DNA from 2 places in the Microbulbifer sp. ABF4_143 genome. Region 1 is predicted to be linked to the other one. Evidence: riboswitches for the same ligand, from Rfam matches in the RefSeq annotation. Region 1 holds a riboswitch; the other holds the start of a gene.

Region 1 (11,061 bases):
TGTGCGCGCATATGTCCGTTGGGATATGTGCTTACCATTTTTTATTGGTTGTGCACTGGGTACCGGGATCGTGACCCTGGGTATCGCCAGTCTCAGTGGGCAGCAGTTGCCGATGTTTGTGCTGGCCGCGCTGATTTTTTACACGGTATTCAAACCCAGGCGACTGCCTGAAATTCGCCTGGCGCCGAGGAATTACTTTTGGGTGGGGATAGTGACTGGAACCCTGGGAATCCTGGCGGGTGCTGTTGATCCGCTTCTGGCGGCCTTCTTTGTGCGTAAGGATTTGAGCCCCCAGCAAGTGGTGGCGAACAAATCCGTAATGCAAGCCTGGTGTCACGCACTGAAAATACCCGCTTTTCTGTATCTCGGTTTTGCCTTCGCGGAGTATTTGGGACTGATACTGGCACTGACACTGGCTGCGGTGGTCGGCACCAGGATCGGAGTGGGGCTGCTGAATAGAATCAAGAATGAGTGGTTTTTTAAATTGATGCGGGTGGCGCTGCTGGTTGCCGGTTTGCGGATCGTCTATCAGCTATTCTCCGTACAGCAAGGTGTGTGATATGGCTGATTATCAAATCCGTAATCCCTACAACGGCGAACTGCTAGAGGAGTTCGACTTTGCCAGCCGCGATGCGGTGCGAAGCACACTGGCGCTGCTGGCGGAGGGTAGGGATGTGCAGCAGAACACCCCGGCGTTTGAACGCGCCAATATTCTGCTGCGCCTGGCGCAGCTATTGTTGGAACATAAAAATGAGCTGGCCGCGCTGATTACCGAAGAGACCGGCAAAACCATCAGTGACAGCCGCGTGGAGATAGAGCGGGCGCACAACACCGCCATGGCCTGTGCGACGGAGGCGAGGGCGATTAGCGGTGAGGCACTGGATTCCGATGCCTTTCCGCCTCGGCGGGACAAGATCGGCGTGGTTTTGTGGAAGCCGCTCGGGACTGTACTCTGTATCACCCCGTTCAACTTCCCGGTAAATATCGCGGTGCACAAGATCGGGCCCGCATTTGCCGCCGGCAACAGCATATTGTTCAAGCCGGGACCGCAGAACAAGCGCTCCGCGCAGCGGCTGGTCGAACTTTGTTACACCGCCGGTATGCATAGCTCTGTGCTACAAATGCTGATCCCGGATATCGACGCGACCAGCTATGCGGTGGCGCACCCGCAGGTGCACGCGATCAACTTTACCGGTGGCACCGCCGCCGCCAACGCCATTGCAGCGCGGGCCGGATACAAGAAGTTGCTGTTCGAATTGGGTGGTAATGATCCGCTGATCCTGATGCCCGACGGGGATCTGGACGCGGCCGTTCACGCGGCGATCAATCAGCGCTTCGCCACCGCGGGCCAGCGCTGTACCGCGGCAAAGCGGCTGTTTGTTCACCGCGAGGTCCACGAGGAGTTTTCCGCAAAGCTGGTGGCGGCGACGGCTAAACTCAAGGTCGGCAACCCGCTCGAGGAGGATACCTTTGTCGGCCCGTTGATTCATTCCGCGGCGGCGGATGAAGTGGAGCGTCGGATACAGGCTGCGATAGCCGCCGGCGCCAGTGTGCTGTTCGGCAATCGGCGGGAGGGCAATATCCTGTGGCCGACGATTCTCGACAATGTCGCCGATGATGCCGAGCTGGTTGCGGAGGAAACCTTCGGCCCGGTAATTCCACTGCGTTCTTTCGAGACGCTCGATGAGTTGGTGACGCTGATCAACGAGTCGCCATTCGGCCTGCAGGCCGGTGTATTCACTCAGAATTTGTCGCTGGCCAAGCAGCTGTTCAATCGTCTGGAAGTGGGTTTGCTGGCGGTGAATGACGGACCCGGATTCCGCGCCGAGCACTTCCCGTTTGGCGGGGTAAAGGAGAGTGGCGTGGGGCGGGAAGGAGTGCGCTATGCGATCCGGGAGATGAGTTATCAGAAGACACTGGTTCTTTAGGGCCAGTCCCCGAAACCGATTATCCGCTTCCGGCGGGCGATCTCCTGTCGTTTTTTGCAACTACAGCAGCGTTTTGGGGCAAAAACCTGGCAGCGACTGGCTGTTCACGGCGCAGAGCATCCACTATACTCCGGCACTACTTGTCGGAGCGCCTGTGGGCTGAGATCGCTGTTGCGAGATCCGTTGAACCTGATCGGGGTAACCCCCGCGTAGGGAACAAGATCTGAAGTCGCTATAGATGTGCTGTATAGAAGTCGCCGTCTGTAGAAGCTGTGCGACTTGTCTCTGTCTGCCCCGGGTGTTGCGGCGCCATGTTTCCGCCAGCCACAGGGATAAGTATGTCAGAGACCACCGATCAGCCCAGCCGCACCGCCAAATCCTCCCGCGCTGCCAGCCGCGATTCCGCCAAGGCGTTCCTGGAAAACCTAACGGCGCAGACCTTCCCCAATTCCCGGAAAATCTATCTGCAGGGCGAGAGAGCGGATGTCCGCGTCGGTGTGCGCGAGATCTGCCTCGGCGACAGTGTCGTCGGCGGCGACGAGAAGAACCCGGTGTTCGAGCCCAACCAGCCGCTGCGGGTTTACGATACCTCCGGCCCCTATTCGGACCCCGACTGCAAGATCAATGTGCGCGAAGGTCTGCCCAAGCGTCGCCAGGCCTGGATCGAGGCGCGCGGAGATACCGAACAGCTGACCAGCCGCCAGGCCGCCTACAGCCAGAAGCGCATGGCGGACCAGGGGCTGGACCATATCCGCTTTGAAAAGCTGCCCTCTCCGCGCCGCGCGCTGGCGGGCGGGAATGTGTCGCAGATGCACTATGCGCGCCGCGGCATCATCACGCCGGAGATGGAGTTTGTCGCGGTGCGCGAGAATATGGGACGGGCACAGCTTGCCGATGCGCTGAGGGAATCCGATTATCAGAAGGCCCGGGACGGTATTTATATTCCCGAGCAGATCACCCCGGAGTTCGTGCGCCGCGAGGTGGCCGAGGGGCGCGCCATTATCCCGGCCAACATCAACCATCCGGAACTGGAGCCGATGATTATCGGGCGCAATTTCCTGTGCAAGGTCAATGCGAATATCGGCAACTCCGCGGTAACCTCCTCTATCGAAGAGGAGGTTGAGAAACTGGTCTGGTCTACCAAGTGGGGCGCGGACACGGTGATGGACCTTTCCACCGGCGCCAACATTCACGAGACCCGCGAGTGGATTCTGCGCAACTCCCCGGTGCCCATCGGCACCGTGCCCATCTATCAGGCGCTGGAGAAGGTGGACGGCATCGCCGAGGATCTCACCTGGGAGGTTTTCCGGGACACCCTGATCGAACAGGCGGAGCAGGGCGTGGACTATTTCACCATCCACGCCGGTGTGCTGCTGCGCTATGTGCCTATGACCGCAAAGCGGGTGACCGGCATCGTCTCCCGCGGCGGGTCCATCATGGCCAAGTGGTGTCTGGCTCACCACAAGGAGAATTTCCTCTACACCCATTTCGAGGAAATCTGCGAGATCATGAAAGCCTACGATGTCAGCTTCAGCCTCGGTGACGGCCTGCGCCCCGGCTCCATTGCCGATGCCAATGACGAAGCCCAGTTCAGCGAACTGCGCACCCTCGGGGAGCTGACCGAAATCGCCTGGCGGCACGACGTGCAGACCATGATCGAGGGCCCGGGGCATGTGGCCATCCACAAGATCAAGGAGAACATGGACGAGCAGCTGAAGCACTGCCACGGTGCGCCCTTCTATACGCTCGGCCCCTTGACCACCGATATCGCGCCCGGCTACGACCATATCACCTCCGGAATCGGTGCCGCGCTGATCGGTACCTATGGCTGTGCCATGCTGTGTTACGTGACGCCCAAGGAGCACCTGGGCCTGCCCAACAAAGAGGATGTGAAAGAGGGCCTGATGGCCTACAAGATCGCGGCCCACGCGGCGGACCTGGCCAAGGGACACCCGCGCGCGCAACAGAGGGATGACGCCCTGTCCAAGGCGCGCTTCGAGTTCCGTTGGGAGGATCAGTTCAATCTGGGCCTGGACCCAGAGCGCGCGCGCGCTTACCACGATGAGACGCTGCCGAAGGAATCCGGCAAGGTCGCGCATTTTTGTTCCATGTGCGGCCCCAAGTTCTGCTCGATGAAAATCACCCAGGATGTGCGCGATTACGCTGCGAAGCAGCAGGCGGAGGAGGGCATGGCGGAAATGGCGGTCAAGTTCAAGGATATGGGCGGCGAGCTGTACCACAAGGGCTGAGGCATCCCGTCGAATACGGAATGCCACAGCCCGACTTTTGTGTTGCCGCCAAAACGAATGTCGGAAAATTGTCGTGATAAAGAGCACTTCTCCCCGAATCGCGATCGCCGGCGCCGGCCTGATGGGGCGCCTGCTGGCCTGGCGCCTGTCGCTGCAGGGTCTGGACGTCACCCTGTTCGAGGCGCGCGACCTGTCGACGCCGGTCGGTGCCTGCTGGACCGCCGCCGGCATGATCTCGCCGCTGTCGGAACTGGTACACAGCCAGCGCGAAATCTATGAACTGGGTAGCCGGAGCCTGGCCCTTTGGTCCGACTGGGCGGAAAAACTCGAGGCGCTGAGCGGGCGCTCGGTGGAATTTCGCCATGCCGGTAGTTTGCTCGTGGCCCACGGCCAGGACAGAAGTGAGCTGCAGCAGTTTAAGCGCGAGCTGACCGGCAAACTGAACGGCGATATTTCCGAGCATGTGCAGGCGCTCGACGCCGGTGCGCTGCGGCGGCTGGAACCGGCGCTGGAAAATTTCGAGCAGGGACTGTTTTTGCGCGGCGAGGGCGATATCGACAACCGCCGTCTGCTGCCGGCGCTGCTCGGCGTGTTGCGCCGCCAGGGCGTGTGCCTGAAAGAGCGGACGCCGGTGGCGTGCGAAAGCTACCGGGTGGATCACCAGGAGGGCAGGTCGCGCTTCGATTGCGTGATCGACTGCCGCGGCCTGGGCGCCAGGGCGCAGGTTGACGGGCTGCGCGGTGTGCGCGGCGAAGTACTGGTGGTGGAGACCGGAGAGGTGACTCTGCAGCGCCCGGTGCGCCTGCTGCATCCGCGCTACCAGCTCTATGCGGTGCCGCGCGGCGGCGGCCGCACGGTGATCGGCGCTACCGAAATCGAGAGCGAGGATATGTCGCCGATATCGGTGCGCTCGACCATGGAGTTGTCATCGGCCCTCTATTCGCTGCACCCGGCCTTTGCCGAGGCCCGCATCGTGGAAACCCGGGTCAACTGCCGCCCGGCAACCATGGACAATATGCCCTACCTGCACTGGCAGCCGGGCCTGATCCGGGTCAACGGCCTCTACCGCCACGGCTACCTGTTGGCTCCGGCACTGGTGGAAAAAGTGGAACAAATGGTCAGACAAGAGATTTTACAGGTGGTTTGATGCAGATCTTTGTCAACGGTGAGCGGCACGAGCTGGACGCCCCGATGAGCCTCGCCGGCCTGCTGCAACAACTGGGTTACAGCGGCGAGACGTTTGCGGTGGCGCTGAACGGGGATTTCGTCGCGCGCGCAGATTACATGGATACCCCTGTTCGCGATGGCGATACCCTGGATGTGGTGGCGCCGGTTGTCGGCGGATGAAAAACGGCGGCAGAGCATGAGCGATCCATTGCGCCTCTACGGCAAGTCCTTTAACAGCCGGCTGCTGGTCGGCACCGCCCTCTATCCGTCGCCGGCGGTGATGCGCGAGTCGGTACAGGCGTCCGGTGCGGAAATCATCACCCTCTCCCTGCGCCGGCAGAATCCGCAACAGCAGCAGGGCAGGATGCTGTGGAACTATATCCGCGAATCCGGTTGCCAGTTGCTGCCCAATACCGCCGGTTGCAAGACGGCACGGGAAGTGATTGCATTGGCGGAGATGTCGCGGGAAATTTTCCAGACAGACTGGCTGAAGCTGGAAGTGATCGGCGACGACTACAATTTGCAGCCGGACCCCTACGGGCTGATCGAAGCGGCGCGCGAACTGGTCAAACGCGGCTTCAAGGTGCTGCCCTATTGCACCGACGATCTGGTGGTGTGCCGCAGGCTTCTCGATGTGGGTTGCGAAGTCCTGATGCCGTGGGGCGCACCCATAGGCACAGGCCAGGGGCTGCTGAACAAATACAACCTGCAGACGCTGCGCGAGCGGCTGCCGGGCGTGCCGCTGATTATCGATGCCGGTATCGGTGCCCCGTCCCAGGCCGCGCAGGCGATGGAGATGGGGTTCGATGCGGTGCTGCTGAATACCGCCATCGCCAAGGCGCAGAACCCGGTGTTGATGGCGCGGGCCTTTCAGCTGGCGGTCGAGTCCGGGCGCAGCGCCCACCTGGCCGGCCTGATGCTGAAGCGCCAGACCGCCAGCCCCAGCACGCCCACGTTGGATATGCCCTTCTGGCAGCAGGCCGAAAAAGCGCCGCAGGAATGATGTCTATGCGCGACGACGCTCCCACACACAGGCCCATCGTCTGGTCCATCGCCGGCAGTGACTCCGGCGGCGGCGCCGGCATACAGGCGGACCTGCTGACCTTTGCCGACTTCGGCTGTCACGGCTGCACCGCGATTAGCGCCAACACAGCGCAGAACACCACCGAAGTGGCGGCCATCAACGCCGTGCCGGTGGAAGTACTCAGATCGCAGCTGCAGGCGCTGCAGCGGGATCTCTTTCCGGCGGCGATCAAGATTGGCCTGCTGGCCAACGGCGAACAGGTCGAGGCGGTGGCGGAATTCCTGCGTGCGCTGCTGAAGGTCAGGCGGGTTCCGATCGTCTACGACCCGGTGGCCGTGGCCACCAGCGGCGCCGCGCTGACCGAAGACTCTATCGGCGGAGCGGTTGCGGAAAAACTGTTTCCGCTGTGCGATGTGATTACCCCCAACCTGCATGAACTGGAGTGGCTCGCGCGCGCCCCGGTCGGCGGTGCCGGGCAGATTGCCGCCGTGGCGAGGCGCCTGCGCGCAAGCGGCTGCGGCGCGGTACTGGTCACCGGCGGCCACGCAGCTCTGGTCGAGGGTGAAGTGGCGGATTTCCTCTGCTGCGATAGCGGCGACGACTGGTTTGTGGGCAAAAAGATACCCGGTCGCAATAATCACGGCACCGGCTGCACCCTGTCGTCCGCCATCGCCGCCTGCCTGGCGTTAGGGTATCCTCTGCGCGACGCCTGTGTCGTGGCCATAGCCTATGTGCGGCGGGGACTGCGTTTCGGGGGCTCGGAATCGATCGGCGCCGGCGCGGGTCCGGTGGGCCACTGCGGCTGGCCCAGCGAGCTTCAGGACTTTCCCGAAATACTGCTGCCCACGGAGGCGCGCGCCGGGGCCTACGAATACGCGCCGGACTCGGAGTCGGGCCCCTTCGCGAGCGGATTCGCCGCGCCGGATTCCAGTGCACTGGGGCTCTACCCGGTGGTGGATTCCGTGGAGTGGCTGCACAGGCTTGCGGATCTGGGCGTGCGCACCCTGCAGCTGCGCATCAAGCAGCCGGACGGCGACCTGCGCGGGCAGATAGAGCGGGCGGTGGCTATCGGCAGGCAGTATGGGCTGCGCCTGTTTATCAATGACCACTGGCGGCTGGCCATCGACTGCGGCGCCTACGGCGTGCATTTGGGGCAGGAGGATCTGCAGAGTGCCGACCTGGCCGCGATCAAAAGCGCGGGCCTGAAGCTGGGGATCAGCACACACGGTTTCTACGAACTGCTGCGCGCCTATCGCTACCGCCCCAGCTACCTGGCCATAGGGGCGATCTTCGCCACGGATACCAAAGATATGAGCGGCCAACTGCAGGGTACGGCAAAGCTCGCGCGTATGGTCGCGCTGCTGCCGGAGTACCCCCTGGTCGCCATCGGCGGTATCAGTCTGGAGCGCGCGCCCGAGGTGGCGGCGACGGGCGTGGGCAGTATTGCCGTGGTCAGCGCCATTACAAAAGCCAGTGACTATGCGCAGGCGGTCGCCGGTTTTCAGCGGATATTGGAGTAGTGAAGGATGCTGAGTGGAAAGGAACTGCAGCGCTATAGCCGCCAGATAATGCTGCCCCAGGTGGGCGAGGAGGGGCAGCGGAAGCTGTCGTCGGCGCGCGTGCTGATCGTCGGTCTCGGCGGGCTCGGCAGCCCGGTGGCGTTGTACCTTGCCGCGGCGGGCATCGGCGAGCTGCACCTGGTTGATGGCGACCGGATCGAGATCTCCAACCTGCAGCGGCAGATACTGTACAAGACCAACCACCGCGACAAACCCAAGGCGCAGGTGGCCGCGCAGCAGCTCACCGCCGCCAACCCGGATATCCGCGTCTATGCGCATCCGCGTATGGCGGAGGAGGCCTGGCTGCGGGAGCGGGTGGCGGACATGGACCTGGTGCTCGACTGCACCGACAACCTGGATATCCGCTACGCCATCAACCGCGTCTGCCGCGAGGCGCGGCGCCCGGTGGTGATGGCCTCGGTGCACGGTTTTTCCGGCCAGTTGATCAGTTTCGACTTTGCCGCGAATCCCTCCCCCTGCTACGCCTGCCTGTTCCCGCCGCGGCAGCGGCGCGAGGTGCAGAACTGCTCCACGGTGGGGGTCATGGGCCCGGCGCTGGGGGTGATCGGCAGCGCGCAGGCGCTGGAGGCGATCAAACTCCTGCTCGGACTGCCCGTGCCCAGCGCCGGCAAGCTGCACCTGTTCGAGGCGGAAACCCTGGAGTTGAGGGCGCTGCAGTTAGCGGGTGATAATGACTGCCCGGTATGCAGCCACCTATAACAAAAATGCAGACAGTCAGATTGATTCCGGCGGCGCCGGCCCTGTTGGCCGCGCTGCTTCTCGGCGCCTGTTCGCCCGGAGAACCGGCGCAATCACAGGCCGCCGCCGAGACCGCGGGGGACCGCTTGAGCCAGGCGGCGATAAAAGAAACCTACCTGCGCAGCTGCTACAGTTGCCACAACAGCGGCGTCAACGGCGCTCCGCGTACCGGCGACAGCGCGGCCTGGGGGCCGAGACTCGCCAAAGGCATGGATACCCTGGTGGCCAATACGATCAGCGGCTACCGGGCGATGCCGCCGCGGGGCCTTTGCTTCGATTGCAGCGAAGCCGAGTTCGAGGCCCTGATCCGCTATATGTCCGGGGAGCAAGCGGGCCCCGGGTGAACCGACCGGATACTGGAGCTGGCCGATGCGCGCTTTTTCCCAGTTGTACCGTCTTCCTATCGCCATTCTTTTTCTTTTTTCACCCCCGAGTCTGGCCGCATCGGAAGATGCGGTGCAGCGGACCTCTCTCCCCGATGCGCTGTCATTGAACGAGTGGAAGGTACCCTGGGCGGGCAGGCCGCGAGATCCCGATGTGGACGGCCGGGGCAATGTCTGGTTCTGCGGCCAGGCCGGCAACTATATCGGCCGCTTTGTGCCGGCCAGCGGTCTCTTCAAGAAGTATGCACTGCCGGAGGGCACCCATCCGCACAACCTGATCGTCGACGACCGGGGCGACATCTGGTACGCCGGCAACCGCAATGCGCAAATCGGCCGCCTGGATGCGGACAGCGGCGTAATCAAGCGCTTCCCGATGCCGGCCGGAGTCGAGGATCCCCACACGCTGGCATTCAACCGCGCGGGCAATATCTGGTTTACCGCCCAGCACAGCAACCGTATCGGTCTGCTCGATATCGCCAGTGGCGAGGTGCGCGTGGCGGTGCCGCAGACTGCGCGCTCACGCCCCTACGGTATCAAGGTGGATGGGGAGGGCAGGCCCTGGATAGCGCTCTTCGGCACCAACCGGCTGGCGCGCGTGGATCCGCAAACCATGGCCGTGACGGAGATTGTGCTGCCGCGCGCCGATGCGCGTCCGCGCAGGCTGGAGATAGATGGTGCCGGCAATATCTGGTACGTGGACTATCCCGGTGGCTATCTGGGGCGCTATGTGCCCGGATCGGGGCAGTTTAGCGAGTGGCGGCTTCCCGGCGAGACGCCGCGCCCCTACGGTACCGCGCTGGACAACCGGGGGCGGATCTGGATCGCCGACACCGGCGTGATACCCAATCGCATCCTGGCCTTCGATCTGGCGCGGGAGCGGTTTGTCAGCGAGAGCCGGGTGCCGAGCGGCGGCAATGTGCGGCATATGGTCTTTAATCCGGACGACGGCAGCTTCTGGTTCGGTGTCGACAGCGGCTTCCTGGCGCAGGCTATTCCGGAGCGCTGAGGCGCGCCCCGCGCCATTACCCCGTCGATATCCCGCGCTGCCGGAATAGAGGTGCGAATTTGAATAGTATTTTTCTATACACTCTATACCTTTAATTGATTTTATTGTGGGATTTCCATGGCCTATTCTTCAGGCACGGTAACGGATCGCGCAGATCCCCGACAAAGCGGACGGACGAGGTTATTTATGAGCAAAATTGATATCGGCATCGGCGAGCAGGATCGGGAAAAGATTGCCGCCGGGCTCAAACACCTGCTGGCGGACAGCTACACCCTCTACCTGCAGACCCACAACTTCCACTGGAATGTCACCGGGCCGCTGTTTCGCGAGCTGCACCTGATGTTCGAGGAGCAGTACACCGAGCTGGCTCAGGCGGTGGACGATATCGCCGAGCGGATCCGCACCCTGGGGGTGAACGCGCCGGGAACCTACCAGGCGTTTGCACAACTGAGTTCCATCAAGGAAGTCGCGGAGATACCGCCGGCGGAGGAAATGGTGGAAATACTCACCCGCGGTCACGAGCAGGTCGTGAAGACCTGCCGCGACGTGCTGAAGGCGGCCCAGGCGGGCGACGACGAGTCCACCATCGCCCTGGTTTCGGATCGCATGCGCGTGCACGAGAAGACCGCCTGGATGCTGCGTGCCACGTCCAGGTAAACTGCTGAAAGCGCGGCGCCGGCAGGCGCCGCGCTTGTTTAAACACAGCCGCACTTATACTCTACGGGCTCACCTGCCTGATCGGCAGCCAAGCAGTACTAAATAATAAGAATCCCATGTCCCACAACATCATTATCGGCGGCGGCCATAATGGCTTGGTGTGCGCCTGTTACCTGGCCCGCGCTGGTAAAAAAGTCACCATCCTCGAGCGGCGTTCCATCGTCGGCGGTGCCGCGGTCACCGAAGAGTTCCATCCCGGCTTCCGCAACTCGGTGGCGAGCTATACCGTCAGCCTGCTCAACCCGAAGATCATCGAGGATCTGCACCTT
Region 2 (11,061 bases), on a different contig from region 1:
CACCATGACCGCGATGATGACCGGCGTGAAAACCAGAGCCGGCGTGATCAATATCGACGGCGACGCGCTGCGCGCCGACTGCGCCGGCAGCAGGGGCAGGGAACTGAACACCTTCCTCGAGCTGATGGAGAGCCGCGGCAAATCCACCGGTATCGTCTCCACCGCGCGCATCACCCACGCGACTCCGGCGGCCACCTATGCGCGCAGCCCGGAGCGCAACTGGGAATACGAAGCGGAAGGCGATTGTGCGGACATCGCCGCGCAGCTGGTGGAACTGGAAGTCGGCGACGGCATAGACGTGATACTCGGCGGCGGCCGCCGCAACTTCATCCCCGCCGATGACGGCGGCAAGCGCACCGACGGCCGCGACCTGACCGCCGAGTGGCTGGCCCGCTACGACGGCGAGCAGCGGGCGCAGTATCTGCAGAGCGGCTCTGAGCTGGCCGCGCTGGATACTTCCGCAACCGACAAGCTGCTGGGCCTCTTCACCAGCAGCCATATGAGTTACGATGCGGACCGCGTCGCCAAGGGCGCCGACGAGCCGAGCATCGCCGAGATGACCGCGGCGGCGATCGAGATGTTGCAGAAAAACGACGACGGCTATTTCCTGATGGTGGAGTCCGGCCGCATCGACCACGGCCACCACGCCGGCAACGCCTACAACGCGCTGCACGATACCATCGCCTTCGCCGCCGCGGTCGAGACCGCGCTGCAAAACGTGGATCTGGACGAGACCCTGATCCTGGTGACCGCGGACCACAGCCACGTGATGACCATCGCCGGCTATCCGACCCGCGGCAACCCGATTCTCGGCAAGATGGTCACCAACGACGGCAGCGGCGCGCCCAAGGCGGAGGTCGCCGCGGCCGCAGACGGCCTGCCCTATACGACGCTCTCCTACGCCAACGGCCTGGGTTTTGCCGACCTGGGCGGCGAGACGGACGCGGATGCGCGCTACGATCTCGCCGCGCACAGCGGGCGCGTGGATCTGAGCGGTGTGGACACCGAGGCGCCGGGCTTTCACCAGGAGGCACTGGTACCGCTCGGCTCCGAGAGTCACGCCGGTGAGGATATCAGCCTGCACGCCACAGGCGCCGGCAGCCAGCTGGTGCAGGGCACGCTGGAACAGAGTGCGGTTTTCCACCTGATGGTCGGGGCTACCGGCCTGTCGGTGACCGCGGAATAATTTGGGGGTAATTGACGATGAACAAATTCAATAAACTGGCCCTGGCCTTCTCCGTCGCCCTGCTGGCCGCCGGCTGCAGCGACGACAATTCCGGCTCCGACGAAGTCGCGGTGCTGCCGCAACCGCAGCCGAAAGCACTGGGTCTGTCCGAGGCGCAGCGCGACAGCAGCTGGTTCAAAGACGGCCAGCAGGCCGTCGAGGCGGCGCGCGAACGGAAAATCGACAACACCCCCGGCGCGGCGAAAAATATCATCCTGTTTGTCGGCGACGGCATGGGCATCTCCACGGTCACCGCCGCGCGCATTCTCGCCGGCCAGCAGCAGGGGCTCGACGGCGAGGAGTACCAGCTCAGCTTCGAGAAGATGCCCTTCGCCGGCCTGGTCAAGACCTACAACACCAACCAGCAGACCCCGGATTCCGCCGGCACCGCCACCGCGCTGATGGCCGGCGTCAAGACCAAGGCCGGCGTGATCAACGTGGACGAGACCGTCGCCCGCGGCGACTGCGCGGCCAGTCTCGAGCGGCCGCTGACCACGGCGCTGGAACTGGCGGAGGCCAGGGGCAAGAGCACCGGCATTATCAGCACCGCGCGTGTGACCCACGCGACCCCGGCGGCCACCTACGCCAAGGTGCCGGAGCGCGGCTGGGAGTACAAGGCGCCGGACGGCTGCGTGGATATCGCCGCGCAGCTGGTGGCGCTCGCCGCCGGCGACGGCGTGGACCTGGTGCTCGGCGGCGGCCGCCGCAACTTCCTGCCCAACACCGTCACCGACCTCGAGGGCAAAAACGGCAAGCGCGAAGACGGTCGCAACCTGGTGGAAGAGTGGCGGAGCCGCTATAGCGACGGCGTGACCAACGCCGCCTATATCGAGGACCAGTCCGGCTTCGACGCGCTGGATGTTGCCGCCACCGACAAGCTGCTCGGCCTGTTCAACGCGTCGCATATGCGCTACGAGGCGGACCGCGGCAACGACGTCGCCGGCGAGCCGTCGCTGTCCGAGATGACCGCCAAGGGTCTGCAGCTGCTGCAGAAGAACGACAAGGGCTACTTCCTGATGGTGGAGTCCGGCCGCATAGACCACGGCCACCACGCCGGCAACGCCTACAACGCACTGAACGACGCGGTGGAATTCGCCAGGGCGGTACAGGTCGCGATGGACAACACCAGCGCCGAGGACACGCTGATAATCGTCACCGCCGACCACAGCCACGTGATGACCATCGCCGGCTACCCGACCCGCGGCAACCCGATTCTCGGCAAGGTGGTGGCCAACGACGGCAGCGGCGAGCCGGAGACGGCCCCGAGTCTGGCCGCAGACGGCCTGCCCTACACCACTATCACCTACGGCAACGGCTTCGGCTATGCGGACTTCGCTGACGAGACGGACGCGGACGAGCGCTACAAGCACGATATAAAGGCGGGCCGCGTGGATCTGACCCACGTCGACACCACCGCGCCCGGCTACCACCAGGAGGCGCTGGTGCCGCTGGCGTCCGAGTCCCACGCCGGCGAGGACGTGGGTGTCTGGGCCCGCGGCCCCGGCGCGCATCTGGTCAGCGGTACCAACGAGCAGAGCTACCTGTTCCACGTGATGGCGCGCGCGGGCGGCCTGCTGGACTGAGCCGTTTCCCACCGCTGGAATTGGCCGGTATCCCCCCTGTAGGAGCGGCCCATGGCCGCGATCGGTGTCCGTTCGGAGTCCGATCGCGGCCACCGGCCGCTCCTACAAAAAATCCCCGAATAGCCCGCCCTTCGACTCTTCTGCTATTATCCCGCCCGCAAAACCTAAGGGGTGGCCCAGGCCTGAGATGCTCCGCGAGCGAACCCTTGAACCTGATCCGGTTAATACCGGCGTAGGAATAGGTAGTCCCTAAACAGCTCTCCTCCGTCGCACCCGGGTCTCTTTCACTTCGATTTCCTGCGAGAGAGAACCATGAATCATCCAGCGAAACTACATCCGATCGCCTGGTCAATCGGCCTCTGCCTGTCTGCGGCCGCGGCCGCGCAACAGAACGCCGGCCTGGAAGAGGTCGTAGTCACCAGCCAGCTGCGCGCGATAGAGCAGCTCGATCTCCCCGGCAGTGTCAGCGTGCTGGACCGGGAGGCCATCGGCGCCCGCGGCGCCGGCAACCTGGAACAGCTGCTGGGCATGGCTCCCAACGTCAACTTCGCCGCCGGCGCGTCCCGCGGCCGCTTCGTGCAGATCCGCGGTATCGGCGAGCGCAGCCAGTTTATCGACCCGGTCAATCCGTCGGTGGGCCTGCTGATCGACGGTATCGACTTCACCGGCCTGGGCCTGGCCGCCAGCACCCTGGATATCGAGCAGGTGGAAATACTGCGCGGCCCCCAGGGTACCCTCTACGGCGCCAACGCCCTGGCCGGCCTGATCAGCATGAGCAGCGCCGCGCCCAGCGCCGAACCCATGGCCAGGGTGTCCGCCGAGGCGGCGCAATACAATGGCCGCACCCTGTCCGCGGTCGGCAGCGGCGCCCTGACCGAAAAGCTCAGCTACCGCCTCGCCGCGCGCAAGCAGCAGTCCGACGGCTTTATTGAAAACCAATTTCTCAACCGCAGCGACACCAACAATATCGACGAGTCGGTCGCACGGGCCAAGCTGCGCTACAGCGCCGGCGAAGACCTGCAGCTGGACTTCACCGCCTTCTATCTCGACGCCGACAACGGCTACGATGCCTTCTCCCTCTACAATACCCGCGAGACACTGTCCGACCAGCCCGGCCACGACCGGCAGGAGACCCTGGCCGGCTCGGTGAAGGGGCAGTGGAGCGGCAGCGAGCTGTTCACTCTGGAGGCCACCCTGAGTGCCGCCCGCTCGGATACCGAGTACGGCTACGACGAGGACTGGACCTATGTCGGCTTCCACCCGTGGGAATACAGCTCCACCGACAACTACCTGCGCGACAGGGACAACCTGAGTGCCGACCTGCGTATCCTGTCGACCGACGCCTCCGCCCTGTTCAACGGCCGCGGCAGCTGGGTCGCCGGCGTCTACTTCCGCGATGAGAGCGAGCGCCTCGAGCGCAACCGGAGCTTTACCAGCGAGTTCGATACGCAGAATGCCGCCGTCTACGGCCAGCTGCGCACGCAACTGGGCGAGCGTTTCGCCCTGGTTACCGGCCTCAGGTTTGAGCAGCGCGATGCCGACTACGCCGACTCCCTCGCGGTGGATTCCAGCAAAAAAGAAGACCTCTGGGGCGGCAACGTCTCGCTGGAATACAGGCCCGGCGACAACACCCTGATCTACGCCAGCGTCTCCCGCGGCTACAAGGCCGGCGGCGTCAACGGCAGTATTATCGCGGCCTCGGCGACAAACCCGAATATCGGCAGCGACCAGTTCGAATTCGACACAGAGCAGCTGCTCAACTACGAACTGGGCCTCAAGGGCGCCTGGCTCGATAACCGTTTGCAGGCGCAGCTGGCGGCCTTCTACCAGGACCGCAGCGATGTGCAGGCCAAGCAGTCGGTGTTCGATCCGAACGATTTCTCCTTCGACGACTTCCTGACCAACGCCGCCGGCGGCGAGACGACGGGCATCGAAGTCGAACTGAATTACCTCGCCAGCGACTCCCTGCGCTTCTTCGCCGCCGCCGGCTGGCTGAATGCGGAGTTCGAGGATTTCGTAAGCAGCGCCCACGTCGACGCCCGCGACGACTACAACGGTATCGCCCTGGCGCCGGTGGACTTCGACGGCCGCGACCTGGCCCACGCGCCCAACTACCAGTTCTTCACCGGCGCGGAAATTTCACTGCTGCCGGAACTGATTCTGCGCCTGGAAGTGGAGGGCAAGGACGACTTCTATTTCTCCAACAGCCACGACGAGAAGTCACAGGCCTACGAACTGCTGAACGCCCGCCTGACCTACCTGGGTGAAAACTGGGAGGTTGCACTCTGGGGCAGAAACCTGACCGACGAGGACTACTACACGCGGGGTTTCTACTTCAGCAACCAGTTCGGCAACAACCCGGAAAATTTCTATGCGCCGGAAGCCTACTACCAGTTCGGCGAGCCGCGCGTGGCGGGTATCAGCGGCAGCTACACCTTCTAGAATCTCTGCGCGGCTACCAGTCCCTGTAGGAGCGGCCCATGGCCGCGATCGATATCCGGCCAAACGCGCAAGCCAGATCGCGGCCATGGGCCGCTCCTACAGAGAAACACCGGTTTAATCGGAAGAGCAGTGAATTCTGAGGAACAACACCCATGCAACTCTCGGTAGAAATCAGCATGTACCCGCTAAAAGACGAGTACATCCCCAGCATCCAGGACTTTATCGAGCGCCTGAACCGCCACCCGGATCTGCGCGTAATCACCAATACGATGAGCACCCAGGTGTTTGGCGACTACGACCTGCTGATGGACCTGCTGAAGCAGGAAATGCGTACATCCTACGAAAAACACGGCCGCGCCATCTTCGTGTGCAAATTTATCGACGGCGACCTGGCCCCGGAAGCAGGCGATGTTTAATCAGGATATCGCCGGCGCCGTAATTGCGTCTCTCGCCGCCATGTCGGGCTGGGAAATTATCGCGGTCATCCTCGCCCTGGCCTACCTGCTGCTGGCCATGCGGGAAAATATTCTCTGCTGGTATGCCGCCTTCGCCAGCACCGCGATTTACCTGTTCCTGTTCTGGGATGTCAGCCTGCTGATGGAGTCCGCGCTGCAGCTGTTCTACCTGGCTATGGCCGTCTACGGCTGGTGGCAGTGGCGGCACCACCGCGACAGACAGCGGGACCTGAAAATCCACCGCTGGCCGCTGCGCACGCACCTGATGGTTTTTGCGGGCGTCGGCGCACTGACACTGGTCTTCGGCTATCTGCTGGATACCAATACCGACGCCGCCCTGCCCTATTTGGATTCCTTTACCACCTGGGGCGCCGTGATCACCACCTATATGGTCACGCGCAAGGTGCTGGAGAACTGGCTCTACTGGATAGTGGTGGACGGTGTCTCCATCTATCTGTATCTCGACCGCGAGCTCTACCTGACCGCGCTGCTGTTTGTGCTCTATGTGATTATCGTGATTGTGGGTTTCTTCCAATGGTTGGCCATCTACAAAAGCGAGGCGGCAACCGGTGAAGGCGCAGCGGTACCCGCATGAGCGCCACCGCTGCCGACATTATCCCGCCCGACTGGCAGCGCTGGAGCGCCACCGAGCCCTCGGTGATCGGGTCACTGAGCGGCGGACTGACCAACCGGAGTTTTCTGATTGCCGCCGGCAAAGACCTGCTGGTACTGCGCAAGAACTCCGCGATCAGCGCTGCGCTGGATCTAGACCGCACCGCCGAACACCAGGCGCTCCTCCACGCAGATCGCGCCGGCCTCTGTGCGCCGCTGATCCACTGCGATCCGAAGCACCGATATCTGGTCACCCGCTATATCGACGGCGAGCCCTGGCGGGCGACCGGCGCTGATAAATTGCGGCAACTCGCCCGATTGGTCCGGCGTATTCACGCGCTGCCGGCCATCGATGCCCAGCTGGAAATTGAAGCCAAGGCCGCCAGTTACTGGCGCTCGATCGACGAGCGCGCGGATTTCTATTCTCCCTTGTGCGCACTCGAGCAGAAAGTCCGGCGGCATATCGCCGCCGCCAAATCGCTGAACAGCGGTGTCTGTCTCTGTCACAACGACTTGCTGGCGACGAATTTGATCACCGCGAAAGACGGCAAGCTGTACACGATAGACTGGGAGTACGCCGCCATGGGCGATCCCTTCTATGAACTGGCGGTGATTGTCGAAGAGTTCGGGTTGGAAAAGCGGCAAAAGCAGTTGTTACTCGCGGAGTATCTGCAACGCCCGACGGTACAGATCGACTGGCAGCGGCTCGATCGCTGGCGGGTGATCTACGGGTATTTATGCGTGCTGTGGTATGCGGTGCAGTCGTGCAGCGGGGCCATGACCGGCCCCTGTATCAACGATGAAATTCGCAACAGAATCCTCGCCTTATCTGTGCTGAGCTGCACAATCGGATAGTCTGGGTGGTGTGACTGTTATTGTCTTCCCGGGAGTCGTTTAAACCGAGGACGAAGGTGCGGCAGCAGGCTGCCACTAGTCCGGCTTGGTACATTCGATAAAAATTAGACCTGTCAATCCAGCTCCCTCGTACGCCTGTTTAAACTCATTGGTTGAAAACAGCATGTTTCGTTGGGTTTCAGGTGTTTGGAACAGACTTTTTCGCCAATCCTGGAAAGATCTATCGACGGCTTAAGCAGGCGACCTATATTGCCATTGCGACGGATGTTGTATTGAGAAGTCGACACATCCAGGCAGTCCTGGACACTAAGGGGATTAAAAGCCATTAATTTATCCCCTTCCACCTCAATAGGCAGAAGCTCCCCCGCAGCCTCCAGCAATCCGCCCAGAGCTTCAATGGCCCTCTGACTAAATGTGAAAAAACCCGGCCCTAACCAGCTGACATCGGCAATAGAGTCCTTAGAGCTTTCCGGTATTGAGTAAGCCAGTTCAGGCGGATACCAGGATTTAGCCTTGCTCTCACGATTCAACCAAAGTAAATCCGAATCCAGATCGGAGGGATTTAATGGCCCAATTCCTCGGAACCGGTTAGCGTCAAATTCCAATTTGTAGGCATTCATCGTTCTGCTTATTTGAACAAGTCGCCCACGTCGCAGCGTAGACTTTTCGTGATCTGATCCAACGTCTTGAGGGTGGTATTTTGGGAGGCGCTTTCCAGGCGCGTCAGAGTGGCCCTGCTAATACCTAGTTTGCGGGCGAATGCATCCTGCGTTTGCTGGCCTCGACGGGCTCTCAGGTTTCTGGCCAATTTTTCTGATAAATTCATAGTTCACATGTGAACACGCCTGCATGTTCACATGTGAACGGGGCTCATCAAGGAGATTTGGGTTATGGATAAGTATAATGGGGCAGCCATCGATTCGAGGATGTTAGGTGAGCGGGCAGATAAAGGCCGACCCATATTCCAGCTTCGACCAGGGTTACCTGTTGATGTATTGCAAGAAGCCATCTGTCACCGGCTGGAGATGCTGTCCGGTGTGGTACAGATAATGTCCAGGGTAGAGTTTACATCCGCCGATGTGTGGCAGCTTCAACGCTACGGTTGGGCTATGAGTGAAATGGTCGACGAGCTAAAGGAATTGTTCTATTCCGCATGGGAGAAGAGCCATGCCGAATCGACATGAGAAGCCGCCGACTTTTGGGTGTGATCCCATGACCGGCTCCATGCCCAATGTCTTGTGGACTTTCACGCCACATTGGTTCTTGTGAACTACTGAATTAAGCTGGCACAATCTCTTCCGGTGCCGTAGGTATCCCATTTGGACGGCTACATAGATAAAAGGAGTTTCAAGTGGATCGGATTCTGTACCATTACACTAATGAGGCCGGATACACAGGTATTCTGGAAAGCATGTCTATCCGCCCGTCGTTGAAGGCGAACAACCCCAAAGACGCCCGCTTTGGCGACGGTCAGTATTTGAGCGATATTGTTCCCGGATCTAAACGCCCGGGTCAGTTGTCAATGATATTCTTTAATATCCCTTGGGCAGGGCATCGCTTTACTCACCACATAAATATAAACGTCAAGGGATTGAGTGTGATATGTGGTAGGAAACACGTTCATCTTGTCCCCAATTCAAAACCCTTGGACATAACTGAGAGACTTACAGGTCACGGCAGGAATTAAGAGAGGTCACGCCATGCCTTCCTACATTTACTCGAAGTGGCACAACAGCCCAGCAGACAGTCCCGTTGAGTTTTACAGCGAGCTCAACAATGACCGTTTCGAAACTCGTAAGGTAGAGGTTTTTAAAGATGGGTCATTGGGGTTTGCTTCTGAAAAATCGTCGTCTAAAACCACCAAGCTTGGAATTGCAGCTGTTCCATCAGTAGCGGAAATAGCAAAACAGCCTGAATTCGATATACGAACTATCACGCAGCAACAGTTTGAAGAAAAATGGAAGGAAGCCACTGCTAAGTGAGCATACATTACGTTAAAGGTGATGCAACCGCCCCTCAGACTGATGGTAATGCAGTAATTGCCCATGTGTGTAATGACATTGGAAAATGGGGGCGTGGTTTTGTTCTTGCTATCAGTAAGAAATGGAAAGAGCCAGAACGGCAGTATAAAGCCTGGTTTGATAGGCAAACGAAGCCGGGCCTTGGAGAAGTCCAGTTCGTTGAAGTCAGTAAGACGATTACAGTAGCGAATATCATCGGTCAGCATGGAATTCGCTCGCCGAAAAATAAAACTGCTCCAGCGCCCATCCGTTATGGCGCCGTTCGCGACGGACTCGCTAAAGTTGCCGATTTTGCGCTGTCGAAAATGGCTTCTGTTCATATGCCGAGAATCGGCTGCGGGCTTGCGGGCGGTACATGGGAGGAAATAGAGCCCATCATCAAGGAGTGCCTAGTTTCCAAAGGGATCGAAGTGTTCGTCTACGATTTTTAATCTCAAGCCCGAACAAACTGGATCGGCGGTAATCTTCCAGGCTGCAGTTGGAATAAGTGGGGCCAGAGTAACATATTGTCGTGCTGGTCATTGGGGGTGGACACCAATATGTTGCTCTGACGCCTGGGTTTCCCAGACTTTACCCTTACAGGTATCCAGTTGCTATTAATCTGTTCGCTTTTTCTTTTAGAGCTTCGGTTCTCAAGCGAATAAAGTCATCGAATTCTAAGTTTCCATCACGTGCCTCGTCAGGTATGAGGGCCGCGTCAAAAATTGCAGATTTATGGTCATATGGAATCTCTTTGAAATAGTCGGCTGGGTCTTTGTCGCTTATTTTTTTGTTTTCAGAGGCTGCTAGAAAACATATGTTAGATATTACATTGGCTTCGTGAAATGAAACGCCTTTGGATGCCAGAAATGCTTTCGGATATATATGATGAAACTGTCTGGCATTATAGGCAGATAGAACAGTTCCTAAATCTACTTCTGAACCTGTTAAGAAAGAGCGTGGGCGTAGCTGAGCCATTAGACATAAGGCTGCTTTTGCGGCAGTTGAATTTATTCTCCATGTACCATTAAATAAGTCATTCTTAACCGTCACTACGTTCGCGTCGAATGGTTTTTCACCATCGGCTATTTTTTTTACTCTATCTAGGTCTTCTAATACTAAGCGATTAGTGCCTGCTTTATATCTGAGAGTAAACGCACACTGCCAAAACCATTTTCTAAGTTGTGTAAGCTGTCCCGCATTGGGGTGAGATATGATTGAGTAGAACTTTACAATCGGTATAAGCATGATCGGAAAGGGTAGAAAAATAACATTCTTTATCTTGAGCTGCCCTTCAAGGAAGTCTACTGCAGACATAATAGCTTTTTTTAGCGACCCCATGCCCTCAACTAAGACATCTGGATCTACGTCAACAAGATCATCAGAATCTATTGAGTCGCAGGTTAGGGAAGCTAGCATCCTCATTAAAAGTGTCTGATCTATTTGTTCATACCCTTTATCAGACAAGGTATCTAATAGTTCGTCTATTTCTCGGCGAAGATCAAATTGATCTGACCAAGTCCATGCTGTCAACAGCTCAATATTACTCAATGGCGTTCCAGATGAATTAATTCTCTGGAAAATGCTGCACACTTCCTTGTTGCTTCTTTCTCTGATTGTAACCACAGGAAATTCATAGTCCTTAAATGATTCGGTTACTTTAGCAATTTTCTGTTTTTGTTCATCGTTGAATTTTGGCAGTTCTACTAGGAGTTTTGTTGTGTCAAGAATTGTGTTCAAGTGTATTTTATTTTTTCCGCCAGCAGCAGAGTGATGGACGAAGACATCGTCATCAGGTATGTAGCAAATATTGAAGCGATCTGCTAAAGCGGCATCTGATGTATTCTTGTCAGAATGAAAAACGCCATAAAGAGTCGTAAGTCGTTGCT

Evidence for each region. A riboswitch is a leader RNA that binds a small molecule or an ion and turns the genes downstream of it on or off. The one in region 1 is predicted to bind thiamine pyrophosphate.
Region 2: it holds a riboswitch for thiamine pyrophosphate, as region 1 does, so the genes downstream of both, ACXAF3_RS01495 (TonB-dependent receptor) here and thiC (phosphomethylpyrimidine synthase ThiC) in region 1, are expected to answer to the same signal.

What each region holds. Positions count from the first base shown of each region.
Region 1 is NZ_JBSWWT010000007.1:176,785-187,845, reverse strand. Features, by position in the region: gene ACXAF3_RS07885 (sulfite exporter TauE/SafE family protein) at 1-559, shown strand, start outside; gene safD (sulfoacetaldehyde dehydrogenase SafD) at 561-1,928, shown strand; TPP riboswitch at 2,063-2,161, shown strand; gene thiC (phosphomethylpyrimidine synthase ThiC) at 2,267-4,177, shown strand; gene thiO (glycine oxidase ThiO) at 4,251-5,324, shown strand; gene thiS (sulfur carrier protein ThiS) at 5,324-5,524, shown strand; gene ACXAF3_RS07860 (thiazole synthase) at 5,541-6,347, shown strand; gene thiE (thiamine phosphate synthase) at 6,353-7,888, shown strand; gene ACXAF3_RS07850 (HesA/MoeB/ThiF family protein) at 7,895-8,647, shown strand; gene ACXAF3_RS07845 (c-type cytochrome) at 8,653-9,030, shown strand; gene ACXAF3_RS07840 (Vgb family protein) at 9,143-10,075, shown strand; gene ACXAF3_RS07835 (Dps family protein) at 10,262-10,732, shown strand; gene ACXAF3_RS07830 (phytoene desaturase family protein) at 10,789-11,061, shown strand, end outside.
Region 2 is NZ_JBSWWT010000001.1:312,643-323,703, forward strand. Features, by position in the region: gene ACXAF3_RS01485 (alkaline phosphatase) at 1-1,186, shown strand, start outside; gene ACXAF3_RS01490 (alkaline phosphatase) at 1,204-2,808, shown strand; TPP riboswitch at 2,966-3,064, shown strand; gene ACXAF3_RS01495 (TonB-dependent receptor) at 3,121-5,250, shown strand; gene ACXAF3_RS01500 (hypothetical protein) at 5,403-5,666, shown strand; gene pnuC (nicotinamide riboside transporter PnuC) at 5,659-6,300, shown strand; gene ACXAF3_RS01510 (phosphotransferase) at 6,297-7,172, shown strand; gene ACXAF3_RS01515 (hypothetical protein) at 7,286-7,792, opposite strand; gene ACXAF3_RS01520 (helix-turn-helix transcriptional regulator) at 7,801-7,998, opposite strand; gene ACXAF3_RS01525 (hypothetical protein) at 8,063-8,356, shown strand; gene ACXAF3_RS01530 (HYD1 signature containing ADP-ribosyltransferase family protein) at 8,524-8,859, shown strand; gene ACXAF3_RS01535 (DUF6881 domain-containing protein) at 8,873-9,154, shown strand; gene ACXAF3_RS01540 (macro domain-containing protein) at 9,151-9,624, shown strand; gene ACXAF3_RS01545 (GmrSD restriction endonuclease domain-containing protein) at 9,770-11,061, opposite strand, start outside.